DNA from 4 places in the Clostridium sp. CM037 genome. Region 1 is predicted to be linked to each of the others. Evidence: predicted binding sites of a transcription regulator. Region 1 holds the regulator's gene; each other region holds the start of a gene.
The links. The regulator LexA, encoded in region 1, represses DNA repair genes until DNA is damaged. The targets are predictions, from matches to a motif close to CNAACANNTGTTNG.
Positions count from the first base shown of each region.

Region 2: uvrB (excinuclease ABC subunit UvrB) is a predicted target of LexA. The motif match lies at 1,884-1,897, and genes of this name have one in related genera.
Region 3: ACWJKP_RS14510 (DNA polymerase Y family protein) is a predicted target of LexA. The motif match lies at 2,291-2,304, and genes of this name have one in related genera.
Region 4: ACWJKP_RS10770 (putative DNA modification/repair radical SAM protein) is a predicted target of LexA. The motif match lies at 1,803-1,816, and genes of this name have one in related genera.

Region 1 is NZ_CM143650.1:2,337,266-2,341,171, reverse strand. It holds gene ACWJKP_RS11425 (methionine gamma-lyase family protein) at 2-1,282, shown strand; gene lexA (transcriptional repressor LexA) at 1,389-1,997, opposite strand; gene ACWJKP_RS11415 (hypothetical protein) at 2,218-2,682, shown strand; gene ACWJKP_RS11410 (tyrosine recombinase XerC) at 2,926-3,906, opposite strand, start outside.
Region 2 is NZ_CM143650.1:700,166-704,071, forward strand. It holds gene ACWJKP_RS03570 (radical SAM protein) at 187-1,566, opposite strand; gene uvrB (excinuclease ABC subunit UvrB) at 1,925-3,906, shown strand, end outside.
Region 3 is NZ_CM143650.1:2,993,964-2,997,869, reverse strand. It holds gene ACWJKP_RS14530 (DUF2922 domain-containing protein) at 1-128, shown strand, start outside; gene ACWJKP_RS14525 (Rrf2 family transcriptional regulator) at 210-425, opposite strand; gene ACWJKP_RS14520 (AAA family ATPase) at 445-963, shown strand; gene ACWJKP_RS14515 (CatB-related O-acetyltransferase) at 1,297-1,926, shown strand; gene ACWJKP_RS14510 (DNA polymerase Y family protein) at 2,350-3,606, shown strand; gene ACWJKP_RS14505 (hypothetical protein) at 3,622-3,885, shown strand.
Region 4 is NZ_CM143650.1:2,204,989-2,208,894, forward strand. It holds gene sigK (RNA polymerase sporulation sigma factor SigK) at 228-923, shown strand; gene ACWJKP_RS10760 (alpha/beta-type small acid-soluble spore protein) at 1,209-1,397, shown strand; partial or broken gene ACWJKP_RS10765 (pirin family protein) at 1,484-1,729, shown strand; gene ACWJKP_RS10770 (putative DNA modification/repair radical SAM protein) at 1,830-3,080, shown strand; gene ACWJKP_RS10775 (TIGR03915 family putative DNA repair protein) at 3,086-3,817, shown strand.

The DNA of each region.
Region 1 (3,906 bases):
CATGATAGATATAACAAAAGAATACCTTCAAAAGAAGTATAAAATAAGTTCAAAAACGCTAGAACTTTATGATATAGCAATACAAGATGTACAAGAGGAGTTTAAAATTCTTGATGAAATAAGAGAGTTTAATCAACTTAAAGTTTTGACAGCACTACAAGATGAACGAATTAGCGAATGTCATTTTACAAATTCATCTGGATACGGTTATGGCGATATTGGGAGAGATTCATTAGATAAAGTATATGCAAGAATTTTCAATTGTGAGAGTGCACTTGTTCGGCCGCATTTCGTAAATGGAACACATGCAATTGGAGCAGCCTTATTTGGTAATTTAAGACCTAATGATACCATGATGTCGGTATGCGGAACACCTTATGATACACTTCTTAATATAATAGGTATAAATGCTAAGGAGGATATAGGCTCATTAAAAGATTATGGTGTAAAATATAAACAATTAGAATTAAACGATAACTCTAAAGTTGATATTGATCTAATGAAAAAGACATTAATTGAAGATAAGTCAATAAAGCTAATTCATATTCAAAGATCTACTGGATATGGCTGGAGAAAAGCATTATTAATTTCTGAAATAGATGATATTATAAAAGCTGCAAAAGCTATAAATCCAAAGGTGATTTGTTTTGTAGATAATTGTTATGGTGAATTTATTGATGTTACGGAGCCTACAGATGGAGGAGCAGATATAGTTGCTGGATCACTCATAAAAAATATTGGTGGTGGAATTGCACCTACAGGTGGATATATTGCAGGTAAAGAAGAATATGTACGACAAGCGTCTTACAGACTAACAACTCCTGGAATAGGAGGGGAATGTGGTTCTACGTTTGGAGTTATGCGTTCTTTATATCAAGGACTATTCATAGCACCACATATAGCTATGGAAGCATTGAAGGGCGCTATTTTCTGTGCAAGAATTATGGAACTTGCAGGTTTTGAAGTTCTTCCTAAGTATACTGATAAAAGAAGTGATATAATTCAAGCAATTAAATTTAATGATAAGGAAAAGTTAATTAATTTCTGTAGGGGTATACAAGAGGGGTCACCCATTGATTCTTTTGTTCAATGCGAGCCGTGGGACATGCCAGGATATGAAGATAAGGTTATAATGGCAGCAGGTGCATTTATTCAGGGAGCATCTATAGAATTATCTGCAGACGCTCCAATAAGAGAGCCTTATATAGCATATTTACAGGGTGGATTAACGTTTGATCATGCTAAAATTGGAATACTAATAGCACTTTCAAGAGTTATTTGAACTAGAAAGTAAATATTTATGACTTAGTAATAGAATAAAAAAATCCTGCAATTGATATATTCATTGCAGGATTTTTTTGTTCCATAAAATCTTTAAAAGTGAATCTTTAATACTTTCTGTAAACACCAACAAGTACGCCTAAAATTGCACAGTCATCAACTATGATAGGGGACATAGTTGAATTTTCTGGCTGAAGCCTTATATGATCTTTTTCCTTGAAAAATCTTTTAATAGTTGCTTCATTATCAATAAGAGCTACAACTATATCGCCATTTTTAGCGGTATTGATTTTCTCAATTATAGCAAGGTCTTTATCCAATATTCCTGCTTCAATCATGCTGCTACCAGAAACTTTAAGCATAAATAGTTCATTATTGGTTTTAGTGAAATTTAAAGGAAGTGTAAATGTATCCTCAACATTTTCAACTGCAAGTATTGGTTTGCCAGCAGTGATCTTCCCTATAATAGGGATATCTATAAGTTCTTTTCTTATGACAGAATCCTTTATTAATTCAATTGCACGAGGCTTGGTAGGGTCTCTACGGATATATCCCTTTTTTTCTAATCTTGCTAAATGCCCATGAACAGTCGAGGTAGATCTTAATCCTACGCCATCACATATTTCTCTGACTGAAGGTGGATATCCTTTTAATTGAACCTGTTTCTTTATAAAGTTATATATTTCACTTTGTTTATCTTTTTTTTCAATTAACATGTAAACGCCTCCCATTCATAGTATAATTATACCATATAAATGTAAAAACATCAAACTTACGTTCTGTTTTATAGGAATTAGTACAAGTGAAAAATTGTATATTATTATGTGAGAATACATAAGTCATCATTTAAAGAGTGTTAGTGTTTGATTGTTGAAAATATATTTGCTATAATAGTCTATTATGAAAGTATTCGAAATAAATAGATCGGGGTGTTGTATGACTAAAAATTGTATATTTAATAATAAGAAAATTTGTAATAGTTGTGGAGAATGTGAAGTCTGCGAATTAAATTCAAATAAAAAATGTAATAATTGCGGTAAATGTTTAGAAATGGAAGGTTACGATGTAAAAGCTATAAAAATTGATGAAGTTTTTGAGGATAATGAGATTGAAGAGGTAGAAGAAGTTCTTTATGACAGCTCTGAAATTAATTTATCGGAAGAAGTAGATAATGATGAAAATGAAGATGATGAACTACCAAAACTTGAAGATTATGACTCAGTGGTAGCCAGCGATGAATTTTTAAAACTACATAAAGATGAGTTCATACCTGAAAACAATGAGGTTTGGGAATTTATAGATGACATAGACGGGGCAAAAGAGCTACTTGAAAATGAAGATGATAACTCAGGATTACTTCAAGAAGAATTTCCTGGACTTATAAGACTAAAAAAAATATAAGTATTAAAAGTAAATAGAGAAATAGTTAAAATCTATTGCATATTTTTTATGCGCAAAAAAAGTATATATTACGTATAATGCATTTGAACAATCTTTAGAATTTCTTATTTTATTTTCAATAAATATGCGTTAAGAAAAATATATGTTTGAGCGACAGTGAGTTTATATTTTTTAGCAGATTAATTAAAAAAAATTAGTAGTTCTTAGCGAAGTGAATGCATTAATAGTAATATATACTTTTTTTTATTCATCAGAAAGTGGGTTTGACTTAACCGCATTTCTTAATTTATCATTATCTACATGAGTATATATTTGGGTGGTAGATATATTTTCATGGCCTAATATTTCTTGTAGACTTCTAATGTCTACATTTCCATATTTATACATAAGGGTAGCGGAGGTATGTCTTAATTTATGAGGAGTATACTTATCTTTATTAAGTCCAGCATTACCTATATATTTTTTTACAATTCTCTCCACAGTGCGTTTATTAATTCTTCCATATTTACCACTTATAAAAAGGGCATCCTTATCTTCAGAATGAATTTTATCTATGTTCGTATTTCTAATAGGCAAATATTTATAAATTGATTTCAATGAAGCTTTATTCAAATAAATGGTTCGTTCTTTATTTCCTTTCCCAATAATAGATAATGTATCATCTTTAAAATCGGATATATTTATACTACAAAGTTCTGACAGCCTGATACCACAATTTAAGAATAATGTAATAATACTATGGTCGCGAATAGAATGCTTATCTCTAGAGCTTGTAGCGTCGAGTAGTGCCTTACTTTCACTTAATGTTAAAAAAACAGGACTTCTTTTACCAAGTTTTGGTGACTCTAAATCTATTGTCGGGTCTATAGTTAGCACTTTAGCCTTAGTGGTTAAATACTTGAATAGGGACTTTATAGATGCAATTTTTCTTGCTTTAGCGTAGTTACCATTAGCCCTATATTTCCCAAGATAGGAGATATAGGCATATAAATCCCGCAATGTAAGAGTTCTTAATGTATCTAAAGTTAGGTCACTAATTATAATGGTCTCAAGAGGTAGAGCATTTTCTGAAGAGACTAGACCTTTGTACATTTTTAAGAACTTTAATAGCAATGATAAATCAGCAGTATAAGCAACAACAGTAGAACTAGAACAGCCTTTAATAGTAGATAAATAATTCAGATAATCATTTAGAAACGGTGGGAGTTCATTGTTATAAATAGT
Region 2 (3,906 bases), 1.6 Mb from region 1:
CCCAACTTACCAGGCTTGCTAACAAATATTTTTATGCGCAAAAAAAGTATATAATACTTATAATGCATTAATAAGTATTATATACTTTTCTCTTTTTTATTATATAGGAATAGCTTTCGAAAAATAATGTGGATAACTTTCACGTTTCAACCTGTTATTTCAAACCACGCAGGAGAAAGTTCATAATTAACCTTTTGATAATTCATCATTTCCTTTTTCATTAAAAGTTTCCTTCCACTCTTTATCGGCATAAGGTGTAAAAGCATTTGCAACCTTGTCAATATTTTCATGGAATTCTTTGTCATTAAGCATAACATCTCCAGCAGCATCAGTTGGTTTAGCGCCAACCTTTTGACATACATCTCTTATTACATTGGTATTATCTATCATCATACATGGCCTTAACATATTTTTGTTATAGGGCTGTCTATGTCTTAATTCTTTAAAGAAAGGATCCCTAAAAGCGTCAATTAATGGTCTTCCCTTTAAATTAACTGTTGAGAAATGTGCAAATATACATGGTTCTGCATCCTCTTTCGAATTGATATGAAAGAAGTATTTACCGGCTATACATCCCCCTACTAGTGGAGCATCATTAAAGAAATCAATTGTAAAATATGGTTTTGTTGTTCTTATTTCATTAGTTCTTCTTCCAAGTCTTATTCTCTGCTCTGGTGTAAGCATCATATCAAACTGTGGATGTGAACTTACCGGCATAAACAAGAAATACCAACTTAATTTAGAACCTTTTTCAATTAGCATATCAGTAAACTTATCAGATAATACATCATCTATGTTAGTTCTTGTAACACATGTTGAAACTCCGAATAAAACTCCTCTTTCTTTAAGCATATCCATAGCATGTATAACTTTTGCGAATGTACCCTTTCCTCTTCTTGCTTCTGTATCTTCTTCAAAGCCTTCAATCGAGAGCATTGGGAATACATTTGAACATTTTTGTATCCTATTGGCAATTTCGTCAGTTATAAGAATGCCACTAGTAAACGGGGAGAACATCATGTCATCAAACTTCTCATATATATCGAGTAGATAGTCATTATAGAAAGGTTCACCCCCAAGTATTATTATCCAGTATATCCCCAAATCTCTTGCTTCTTTAATTAATCTCTCTACTTCTACAGGTGGAATATCAGTATCTTTACTATAATTAGATGCATAGCATCCAACGCAGTGCAAAGGACATCTCATAGATGGACTGATTAGCAAAACAAATGGTATTTTTGTATCTTCGTCAGTTAAAAATTTGTTGCGTTTTGCACCAGCATACCAATTTGCATTTGCAAAGAAATTAGTAACCAATTTCTTAAGACACTTTGTGTCTGTATTAGTTAATATATTTTGTATATATTCATGTGTTGGGGGGTTACTCTTGTAATAACTATAGACAAAATCTATTTGTTTTAGTTGAGACTCATCTTTTATTAGTTTTTTTATAGTATCAAAAATTTTGTCAACATTTCTTTCGGGGTTCTTTTCTAGATAATTAATTAAAGTCTCCATGATTTTAGATTTTACACCTTTTTCTACAGAATTCATAATACTCACAACAATTCCTCCATTTAAAATATTTTTTTTTATGCAGTATATTATTATTTAATGAGAGTCAACTAATATTAATCGTTAATTTTGTCTATATGCAAATAGGTGATTATATATATATAGTATCTATATTTATAATTTAGAATAAAATGCAACTAATGAAAATTTTTAACGGTAAACTAGCAAGAAATATTGTTGAAAGAACTATGAATGGTGTTAATTATAATCTTTAGATTTTTTTAATTTATAGTAGGTGAATAGTTTTTGTGAATTAGTATAGGATATATTGACATATTAAAAATTTATAGTTAAAATAGAAGTAACGAACAAATGTTCATAAGAAGGAATACAAGGCGGTGATTTTATGCATGAGTTTAAGTTACATTCAAAGTTTAAGCCTACTGGAGATCAACCACGGGCAATTGATAGTCTTGTGCGCGGAATTGAAGAAGGTAAAAAGTTTCAAACTCTTAAAGGAGTAACGGGGTCAGGTAAGACTTTTACCATGGCTAATATTGTTGAGAGAGTTCAAAAGCCTACATTGGTGCTTGCTCATAATAAGATCTTAGCAGCACAGCTTTGCTCAGAGTTTAGAGAATTTTTTCCAGATAATTGTGTTGAGTATTTTGTTTCATATTATGATTATTATCAGCCAGAGGCTTATATTGCACAGACGGATACATTTATAGAAAAAGACTCATCTGTTAACGATGATATTGATAAGTTAAGACATTCAGCTACATCGGCATTACTAGAGCGTAACGATGTTATTGTGGTGGCTTCGGTTTCGTGTATATATGGACTTGGTAACCCCGACGAGTATAAAAAACTTACAGTGTCAATAAGGGTTGGCATGGAAAAGGATAGAAATGAAGTAATAAGACATTTAGTAGATATACAGTATGAAAGAAATGATATTAATTTTATTCGCGGAACCTTTAGAGTGAGAGGTGACACTATAGATATATTCCCTGCTTCATCGTCAAGTGAAGGAATTAGGGTAGAGTTTTTTGGAGATGAGATAGAAAGGATTAGATCATTTGATTCTCTTACAGGAGAAATTATTGGAACCCTAAAACATGTATCTATTTTCCCGGCTTCCCATTTTGCTACATCCAAGGATAAATTGGAACTTGGCATAGCTCAAATAGAGCAGGAGCTTGAGGAGAGGTTAAAGGAGCTTACTTCAGAGGATAAAGCTTTAGAGGCACAAAGACTTAAGCAAAGAACAAACTATGATATTGAAATGATGAGAGAGGTTGGTTACTGTACTGGTATAGAGAACTATTCTAGAATTTTAGATGGTAGGGCCGCTGGAACAGCACCTCAAACATTGATGCATTATTTCCCTAAGGATTTCTTAATGTTTATAGATGAGAGCCATGTAACTCTTCCGCAGGTTAGAGCTATGTTTGGTGGGGATAAATCAAGAAAGACTAATTTAATTGATTATGGATTTAGACTTAAGTCAGCCTATGATAATAGACCGCTAACTTTTCAGGAGTTTGAGGGTACTATGAATGAAACGATTTTTGTAAGTGCAACTCCAAACGTTTATGAAGCAGAACATAGTGAGAATGTGGCAGAACAAGTAATAAGACCCACGGGATTATTGGATCCTGAAATAGTTATAAGGCCTGTTAAGGGGCAAATAGATGATTTATATGCGAGCATTCAGGAAACAATAAAAAGAGGCTTTAGAGTTTTAGTTACGACCCTTACAAAAAAAATGTCAGAAGATTTGACTAAATACTTTAAAGAAATGGATATGAAAATTACATATTTACATTCGGATATTGATACCATAGAAAGAATGAAAATTATCCAAGATCTTAGGCTAGGTACTTTTGATGTGCTAGTAGGTATAAATCTTTTGAGAGAAGGATTAGATATTCCAGAAGTAGCTCTTGTTGCAATACTCGATGCAGATAAAGAAGGGTTTTTACGTTCTGAAACCTCATTAATTCAAACAATAGGAAGAGCTGCAAGAAATTCAGAGAGCAAGGTAATGATGTATGCAGACAAAATTACAAAGTCTATGAAGAAGGCTATGGATGAAACTACAAGGCGTAGAGGAATTCAGATGGAATATAATGAAGAACATGATATAGTGCCAACCACTATTGTAAAAGATATTAGGGAAGTAATCGGATCTATAACAGTTGCGGAAGATAAAGAGGTATATGAAACCCTTGAAGCTGCAATGGATGCGAATTACGATGAAACTAAAAAGTTAATGGATAAGTATGAAAATGAGATGAAGCAAGCAGCTAAGGATTTACATTTTGAAAGAGCGGCGCAGCTTCGCGATATAATTTATAAACTCAAAAAGCAGATTAAAAATAT
Region 3 (3,906 bases), 660 kb from region 1:
TTGAGGTAAATGCTCTTATGGATTTAGTTATTGCAAAGAACATTTTTGCATCAGCGAATGGTAGCTTAACTGGCAAGAAAGATGCTAAAGTAGTTACTACTGATACTAATGAAGTTGATGTAGCTTAGAGAAAAGTGTTAAATGCCGTATGGATAGCATAAAAATATGCAATCTATACGGCATTTTAATTACAGTAAAATCATTCTGAATTATTTAATTTTCTTATTGATATCACCTACAATATCAAGCATAGTAACCTTTCTTAGAACATTTTCCATTGCTTCTTGTGCACTGAACAAAGTGACTTCAATAACGGATTGAATGTTTGCACCTATGGGATAATTGGGATTTGGAGTTGGATGAATTTGAAACAAACCACCATCGTCCACTATCTCTACCGCTTTGTATACTTCTAATAAAGTTATCTATTCAATATGATTAGATATTAATGGACTGTCTTCTGGCGAAAAACAACTATTTTTAAGAGGATTATCTTTGAAATTCTTAGAGGTTAATAATTCAATCATATTAATAGATGAACCTGAAATATCGCTACATCCAGAGTGGCAGCAAAAAATAATAAAGGTTTATGAGAATATAGGAACTAACAATCAGTTAATAATTGCAACTCATTCCCCACATATAGTGGGAGATATTAAAGCAGAGCAGCTAAGAATATTGATTAAAGATAAAAATGGAGTATCTTTATTTGATAATGATAAAATAGATGAGACCTATGGTCATACTATTGAAAATATCTTAAAAACTACAATGAAATTAGAAAATGTGAGAAATGATGATATTTCAGCAAGGATTGAAAAAGTATTAGTTTTATTAGAAAAGGATTTATTTGAAACACCCGAATTTATTGAAGAGTTTGATTATCTAAGAAAGTATTTGGGAGATTTTGATAAGGATATAATGCTCATTAACTTAGAAAAATCAAGAAGGAAAAGAAGGTAGAAACCAATGTTAAGAGTTTATAAAAATACAGAACCAAATTTTCTTCTTAATGGGAATATTAAGAGTAAGATAAAGACTTTTATTAATGGGCTTTGCTAGTTTAGCGCGTCCACGCTAAAAAATAGTAATCTATGGTACATAATGGTATAATTGACTTGAAATTGTTGCGTGATAGTAGAAAAATACGGCATAAGTAGAAATATGTTCTTGAAGATAGAATACTAGAGCCTGAATTAAAAAATAAAGAATATTTAAGGAGTGATTCTATGAAGAAATGTATTGTAATAATGGGATAGTCAGAAAAGTAGCATAATACAAAGGAGAGGGTTAAACATGACTATTCCAAATTCAAACAAAGTATATCCAAGAAGTAATGATTACCAGACTATATATCTTAAAAGTGTAATTACAAGAGATAATATAGAAGTTGGAGATTATACAATATATAATGACTTTTATAATGAGCCAAGAGATTTTGAAAAAAATAATGTGTTATATCAGTATCCTATAAACAATGATAAATTAATAATTGGGAAGTTTTGTTCAATTGCATGTAAAGCAAAGTTTCTCATGACCAGTGGAAATCACACAATGAAATCACTATCTACTTATACATTTCCTATTTTCAAAGAAGAATGGGATGAAGCATTAAAACCAAAAGATGCTTGGGATAACAAAGGTGATATTGTAATTGGAAATGATGTATGGATAGGATATGACGCTATAATTATGTCAGGTGTGAAAATTGGTGATGGTGCAATTATTGGAACCAGAGCAGTAGTTACTAACGATGTTTCACCGTATACTATTGTTGGGGGCGTACCAGCAAAAGTTATAAAGAAAAGGTTTAGTGATAATGTAATTTTAAAGTTGCTGAAAATTAAGTGGTGGGATTGGTCATACGAAAAAATTCAAGCAAATATTAAGTACATTCAATCAGGAAATATTAATAAATTAGTTTAAGGTTTAGCGACGCATTGTTCATATAATCCGAATGAAGCAGATGAAAAAATAATAGATGAAGCAATAGAAGAATCAAAAGAAAATAGCCATTATTTAAGTGAATTAAAAAGACTTACAGAAAATATGGAAGAACATGCATTAAAAGCATAAGCTCAGCTAATTAAATATATATGGAACTAGTAAAGAACTGGCGCAATTTAGCTGGTTCTTTTTGATTTTTTGATGAATAGGTACCTGATCATTGGGAATAGTTACTAATAGAATTCCCATCATAGTGAAATAATCTATGTGAAATACATATATTACAAAAAAAATATGCGAATTTGCTTCTAAAAAGTAAGCAAGTAGTATATAATAAGTATAACGAACTGATGTTCTAATATGAGTAAATTAAGATTAATAAAAAGGAAGATGATTTATGCTATGAGTAAATTGATATTTCATATTGACGTAAATAGTGCCTATCTATCATGGGAAGCTGCATATAGACTTCAACAAGGGGAAGAGTTAGATCTTAGAACGGTACCATCTGTAGTGGGCGGAGATGAAGAAAGCAGGCATGGAATTGTTTTAACTAAATCAATGCCTGCTAAAAAATTTGATATTCACACAGGAGAGACTTTATATAGTGCAAGGGCTAAGTGTCCCGGAATAATAATTGTACCTCCAAGATATTCATTATATATGAAGTGTAGCGAGGCTATGCATCAAATATTTTTAGAATACACTCCAAGTATTCAGCGTTTTTCAGTTGATGAAAGTTTTTTGGACTTTTCTAATATGGAACATTTATATCCTGACTATTTGAAACTCGCTGAAACTATAAAAGAGAGGATAAAGAATGAGCTTGGGTTTACAGTGAATATAGGGATATCAAATAATAAATTGCTTGCAAAGGTAGCTTCGGATTTTAAGAAGCCAGATAGAATTCACACACTTTTCCCAAATGAAATAAAACATAAAATGTGGCCATTACCTGTTGAAGATTTATTTATGGTAGGTAGAGCCACAGCACCTAAATTGCACAATTTAAATATTAATACTATTGGAGAATTAGCAAATTATAATTTGGATATTTTAAAGAATAAATTAAAGAGTCATGGTCAAGTTATTTGGAATTACGCCAATGGCATCGAATTTTCAGAAGTCCGCAAGAGCAATTATATTAAAATGAAGGGTATAGGTAATTCTACAACAATAGCTTTTGATGTGGAAGATAAAGACACGGCTCATAAAGTGTTACTATCCTTGTGTGAAACAGTTTCCATGCGTTTAAGAGATTCACACAATTGTTGTACTGTGATAAGTATAAGCGTCAGGGGGAGCGACTTAATATTTTATTCTCGTCAAAAGAAAGTAGCTGTAGCAACTGACTCTACTCGCAAAATATATGAAATAGCATGCTATTTATTTGATAATGTTTGGAAAGGTAATCCAATAAGGCAATTGGGGATACATATCACAGACTTTTGTAGTAATGAGTTTTATCAGTGTTCTTTGCTAGATAGTTTTGATTATGAAAAAGATAAAAAGATAAATGATACCGTTGATAAAATAAGATTAAAATATGGGCCAAAAGCTGTAGTTAGGTCTTGTTTTCTTCATTCAGGGCTAAATAGTATGTGTGGTGGAATGGCAGATGGTGAGGAAGATTATCCATTAATGAGCGCAATGCTTTAAGGAGGTTTATAATAAATGAAGGTTTTAGCATTACCTATAGAAATGGTTTCATACACTGATAATAAAGGCGATATAAAGCCTATAAGGTTTAGAATGCAAGTAGGCGATGAACCTATGCAAGTTATAAAAATAGATAAGGTTATAGTAAAAGATACTGAGAAATTGGCAGGTAATATTATGATTATTTATAAGTGTCAGAGTGTAATTGACGGAGCTGAAAAGTTATATGAGCTAAAATATGAGATGGGTACTTGTAGGTGGATATTATTTAAAATTTAGATGTCAGACTATCAATTACTG
Region 4 (3,906 bases), 130 kb from region 1:
TGTTGGTTATCAAGTATAAATGCGTAAAAAAATATAATGTGGTAGAATAAATAAAATTTTTAGGGTATGAGTATGTAAAGAGTCCTCTAGTAGGTCCCTTCTGCAAAAGCATTTTAAAAACCGGCCTTAAAAGTTCTTATTTAATAATTAAATAATAGGTACATGAAAACAAATAACAAATCATATTATATTTAGAAGCTCTAGTAGGAGGAACATCTGTGTTTTTCATGAATTGTTTATTAAATATGATTGGAAATATTACATTTTTAACAGCCTATATAACTGGCAGTAGTTCATTCCCTCAACCATTGTGTGAAGAAGAAGAAAAATATTATTTAGCGAGGTTAAAGGAAGGCGATTTGCTAGCTAAAGGTATATTAGTTGAACGAAATTTAAGACTAGTTGCACATCTAGTAAAAAAATATTCCTATCCAGGAAAGGATGTAGATGAGCTAATATCTATTGGAACAGTGGGACTCATTAAAGGCATTGATTCATTTGATACAACTAAGGGAATAAGGCTTGCTACCTATGCTGCAAGGTGCATAGAAAATGAGATACTAATGCTTATTCGTAATAATAAGAAAACAAAAGGGGAAGTTTACCTGAAAGACCCTATTGGCATTGATAAAGAGGGTAATGAGATATCACTTATTGATGTGTTAAGTTGCGATGAAGATTCTATTATTGATATAGTAGAAAGTAAAATACAAATTAAAAAGCTTTATAATAAGATAAACGTAGCTTTAATAGATAGAGAAAAAACAATAATTCAAATGAGATATGGATTACTTGATGGTAACCCTAGAACTCAAAGAGAAATTGCATTGATCTTAGGGATTTCAAGATCCTATGTTTCTAGAATTGAAAAGAGAGCATTAAAGAAGCTTAATAAGGAGTTAAATAGTAGTATAGATATATAGTTGAAGTATAGAATTTTTTAGATACGTATTGTATATTATAGAGTACAGCGTACGAATGAAGTAAGTGATAGTTAATAGCCATTCTCCTCAAGAAAGTGGCTATTTTTACAGTTTGATTTTTAGGACAATTTAAAAGTAAAGCACATTTATATAATAACTAGCCCTTAAAAATCATCTATTTAATTATATTGGAATAGACATAATTTTCTATGAATATTGTTTATAATAATACACATGATAATAGTGTAATTGAAAATGATTATCAAATATAGAGGAGGTTATTATATGTCAAGAAATAGAGTATTGGTTCCAGAGGCTAAGGTTGGATTAAACAAATTTAAAATGGAAGCTGCTAAAGAAGTAGGAGTAAATCTTACAGACGGTTACAATGGAGATTTAACCTCAAGAGAGAATGGTTCGGTAGGCGGACAAATGGTTAAAAAAATGGTTGAGTCTTACGAAAAGAATTTGTAATAAGAAAAGTGGAAGAAGTTAGCCTAGCGTAATTGCTAGGCTTTTTTTGTAAAACCATTTAAATTTGATAAACAGCCCCATAGAAATATGGAAATTGTCAGTTTGCGTGGGAAGAAAGAGAAAATAAATGGTTACACATGGTTTCAAGTAAAGAAGGTATTGCACCAATAAAAGTAAATCAAGATATAAATATATATTCTTTAGAATTGGAAAAAGAGAGTTAAATAAGTTTTCCTATTAATAATGGAAGACAGGTATATTTAGTTCAAATAGAGGGATGTTCGAGTATAAACAGTATTAAGATGAAGGAAAAAGATGCTATGGAAATGCTAGCGTGGTTAATGTGGAGTTTCGTGATTATCCAGCAAATATATCTTTTAAAATTGGACAGAAGGTGATAGAATAAGAACAAACGTTTGTGGGGTGATAAAAGTGGATATAATGAAAAAACTTGAAATATTATCTAATTCAGCAAAGTATGATGCGTCTTGTTCTTCGAGCGGTTCTAATAGAAAGAATACAAAAGGAGGCATAGGTAATGCAGCATCAACTGGTATTTGCCATTCCTGGTCACAGGATGGTAGATGTATTTCGCTACTTAAAATTTTGTATACCAATAAATGCATATACGATTGTAAATATTGTATTAATAGAGCTAGTAATGATCTGGAGAGAACAAGCTTTACTCCAAAAGAAGTAGTAGATTTAACTATAAATTTCTATAGAAGAAATTATATTGAAGGATTATTTTTAAGTTCTGGGGTAGAAAGAAGCCCAGATTACACTATGGAAAATTTAGTGAGAATTTTAAAGGATTTAAGACTGATTCACAAATTTAATGGATATATTCATGTAAAGGCTATTCCAGGCTCTGATCCAAAGCTCATATATGAGGCGGGATTGTATGCAGACAGAATGAGTGTAAATATTGAGTTGCCGTCAGAAAAAAGCTTAAAACTCTTAGCACCTCAAAAGAATAAGGCAGATATATTAAAACCTATGGGACTTATTAAACACAGTATAATAGAATCTAATGAATATAAGAAAAAAGGATTTAAAGCTCCTAGATTTACTCCTGGTGGACAAAGTACTCAGATAATGGTAGGGGCAACTAATGAAAGTGATTTAAGAGTAATTAGTCTTACTGAAGGATTATATAATACTTTTGGGCTTAAGAGGGTGTATTATTCTGCTTATGTGCCGGTGGTGCAGCACGCAAATTTACCTGCTATTCAAAGCACACCTCCAATATTAAAAGAACATAGAATGTATCAAGCAGATTGGCTTTTAAGGTATTATGGATTTAAGGCAAATGAATTATTAGATGAGCAAAATCCGAACTTTGATATAAATTTAGATCCCAAAGCCTTTTGGGCATTAAATAATTTGGATAAGTTTCCGTTAGAAGTAAATAACGCTCCCTATGAAACATTACTTAGAGTGCCTGGAATAGGAGTAACATCGGCTTTAAGAATTATAAAATCAAGAAGACTTTGCAATCTTTCCTATGATAATTTAAAAAAAATAGGAGTAGTGCTCAAAAGAGCTAGATACTTTATAACTTGTAGTGGTAAATTTTATGGAGATAAGGCGATGGAAAGAGGAAGGATCAAAAATTATTTATTAGACTATGAAAGTTTTGATAAGACCACAACAAATGAGCTTGTTTACTCAAAGGAGTGATTTATTTGTTTAGATACATTTATGATGGAAGTTTCGATGGGTTTTTATCTGTTGTATATGATTGTTACTATGATAGAATACCTGAATGCATAGATAGGGTAGATAGATATACTTTTGACATGATATATAAGGACAAGTTTATAGAAACTGATATAATAAAATCAAATAAAGTATCTAAGTCAATACTAGAAAAAATATCAAAAGATGCATTAATTCATGTGTATCAAGCGTTTTTATCTGAGGTACAAAGAATAGAGTTAATATTATTTAAATATATTCAGTTAGGGTTTAAGTTAGGGAGTAAAGTTAATGATTTTCTAACAGATGACATTGTAAATGAAGTACGGAAATATTCTAGAAAAGTTGGATTTGAAGCACATAGATTTTTAGGATTAGTTAGATTTCAAGAATTCAAGGGCATATTGTATGCAGCAATTGAACCTACTTACAATATTCTTGAGCTCATAGCAAATCACTTTAAAGCAAGACTTACAAATGAAAAGTGGATAATTCATGATGTGAAGAGAAAAACAGGTGTAGTTTATGAAAATCATGAATGGATATTAAGGGATTTGAAATTTGAAAAATTGGAAAGTAATGAGAAGGAAGAGTTATTCTATCGAAACCTTTGGAAAGTTTTTCATAAAAGTGTTGGCATACAAGAAAGGAGTAATAAAAGACTACAAATGCAACATATGCCAAAGAAATATTGGGATAATTTAATTGAAATGAAATAGTGTCACTAGTTGCACTATTTTAAATTTCAGTATTTTTAAAAAAAATGTTAACAATCATGTTATAATAGATATAAACACATTATTAGGTT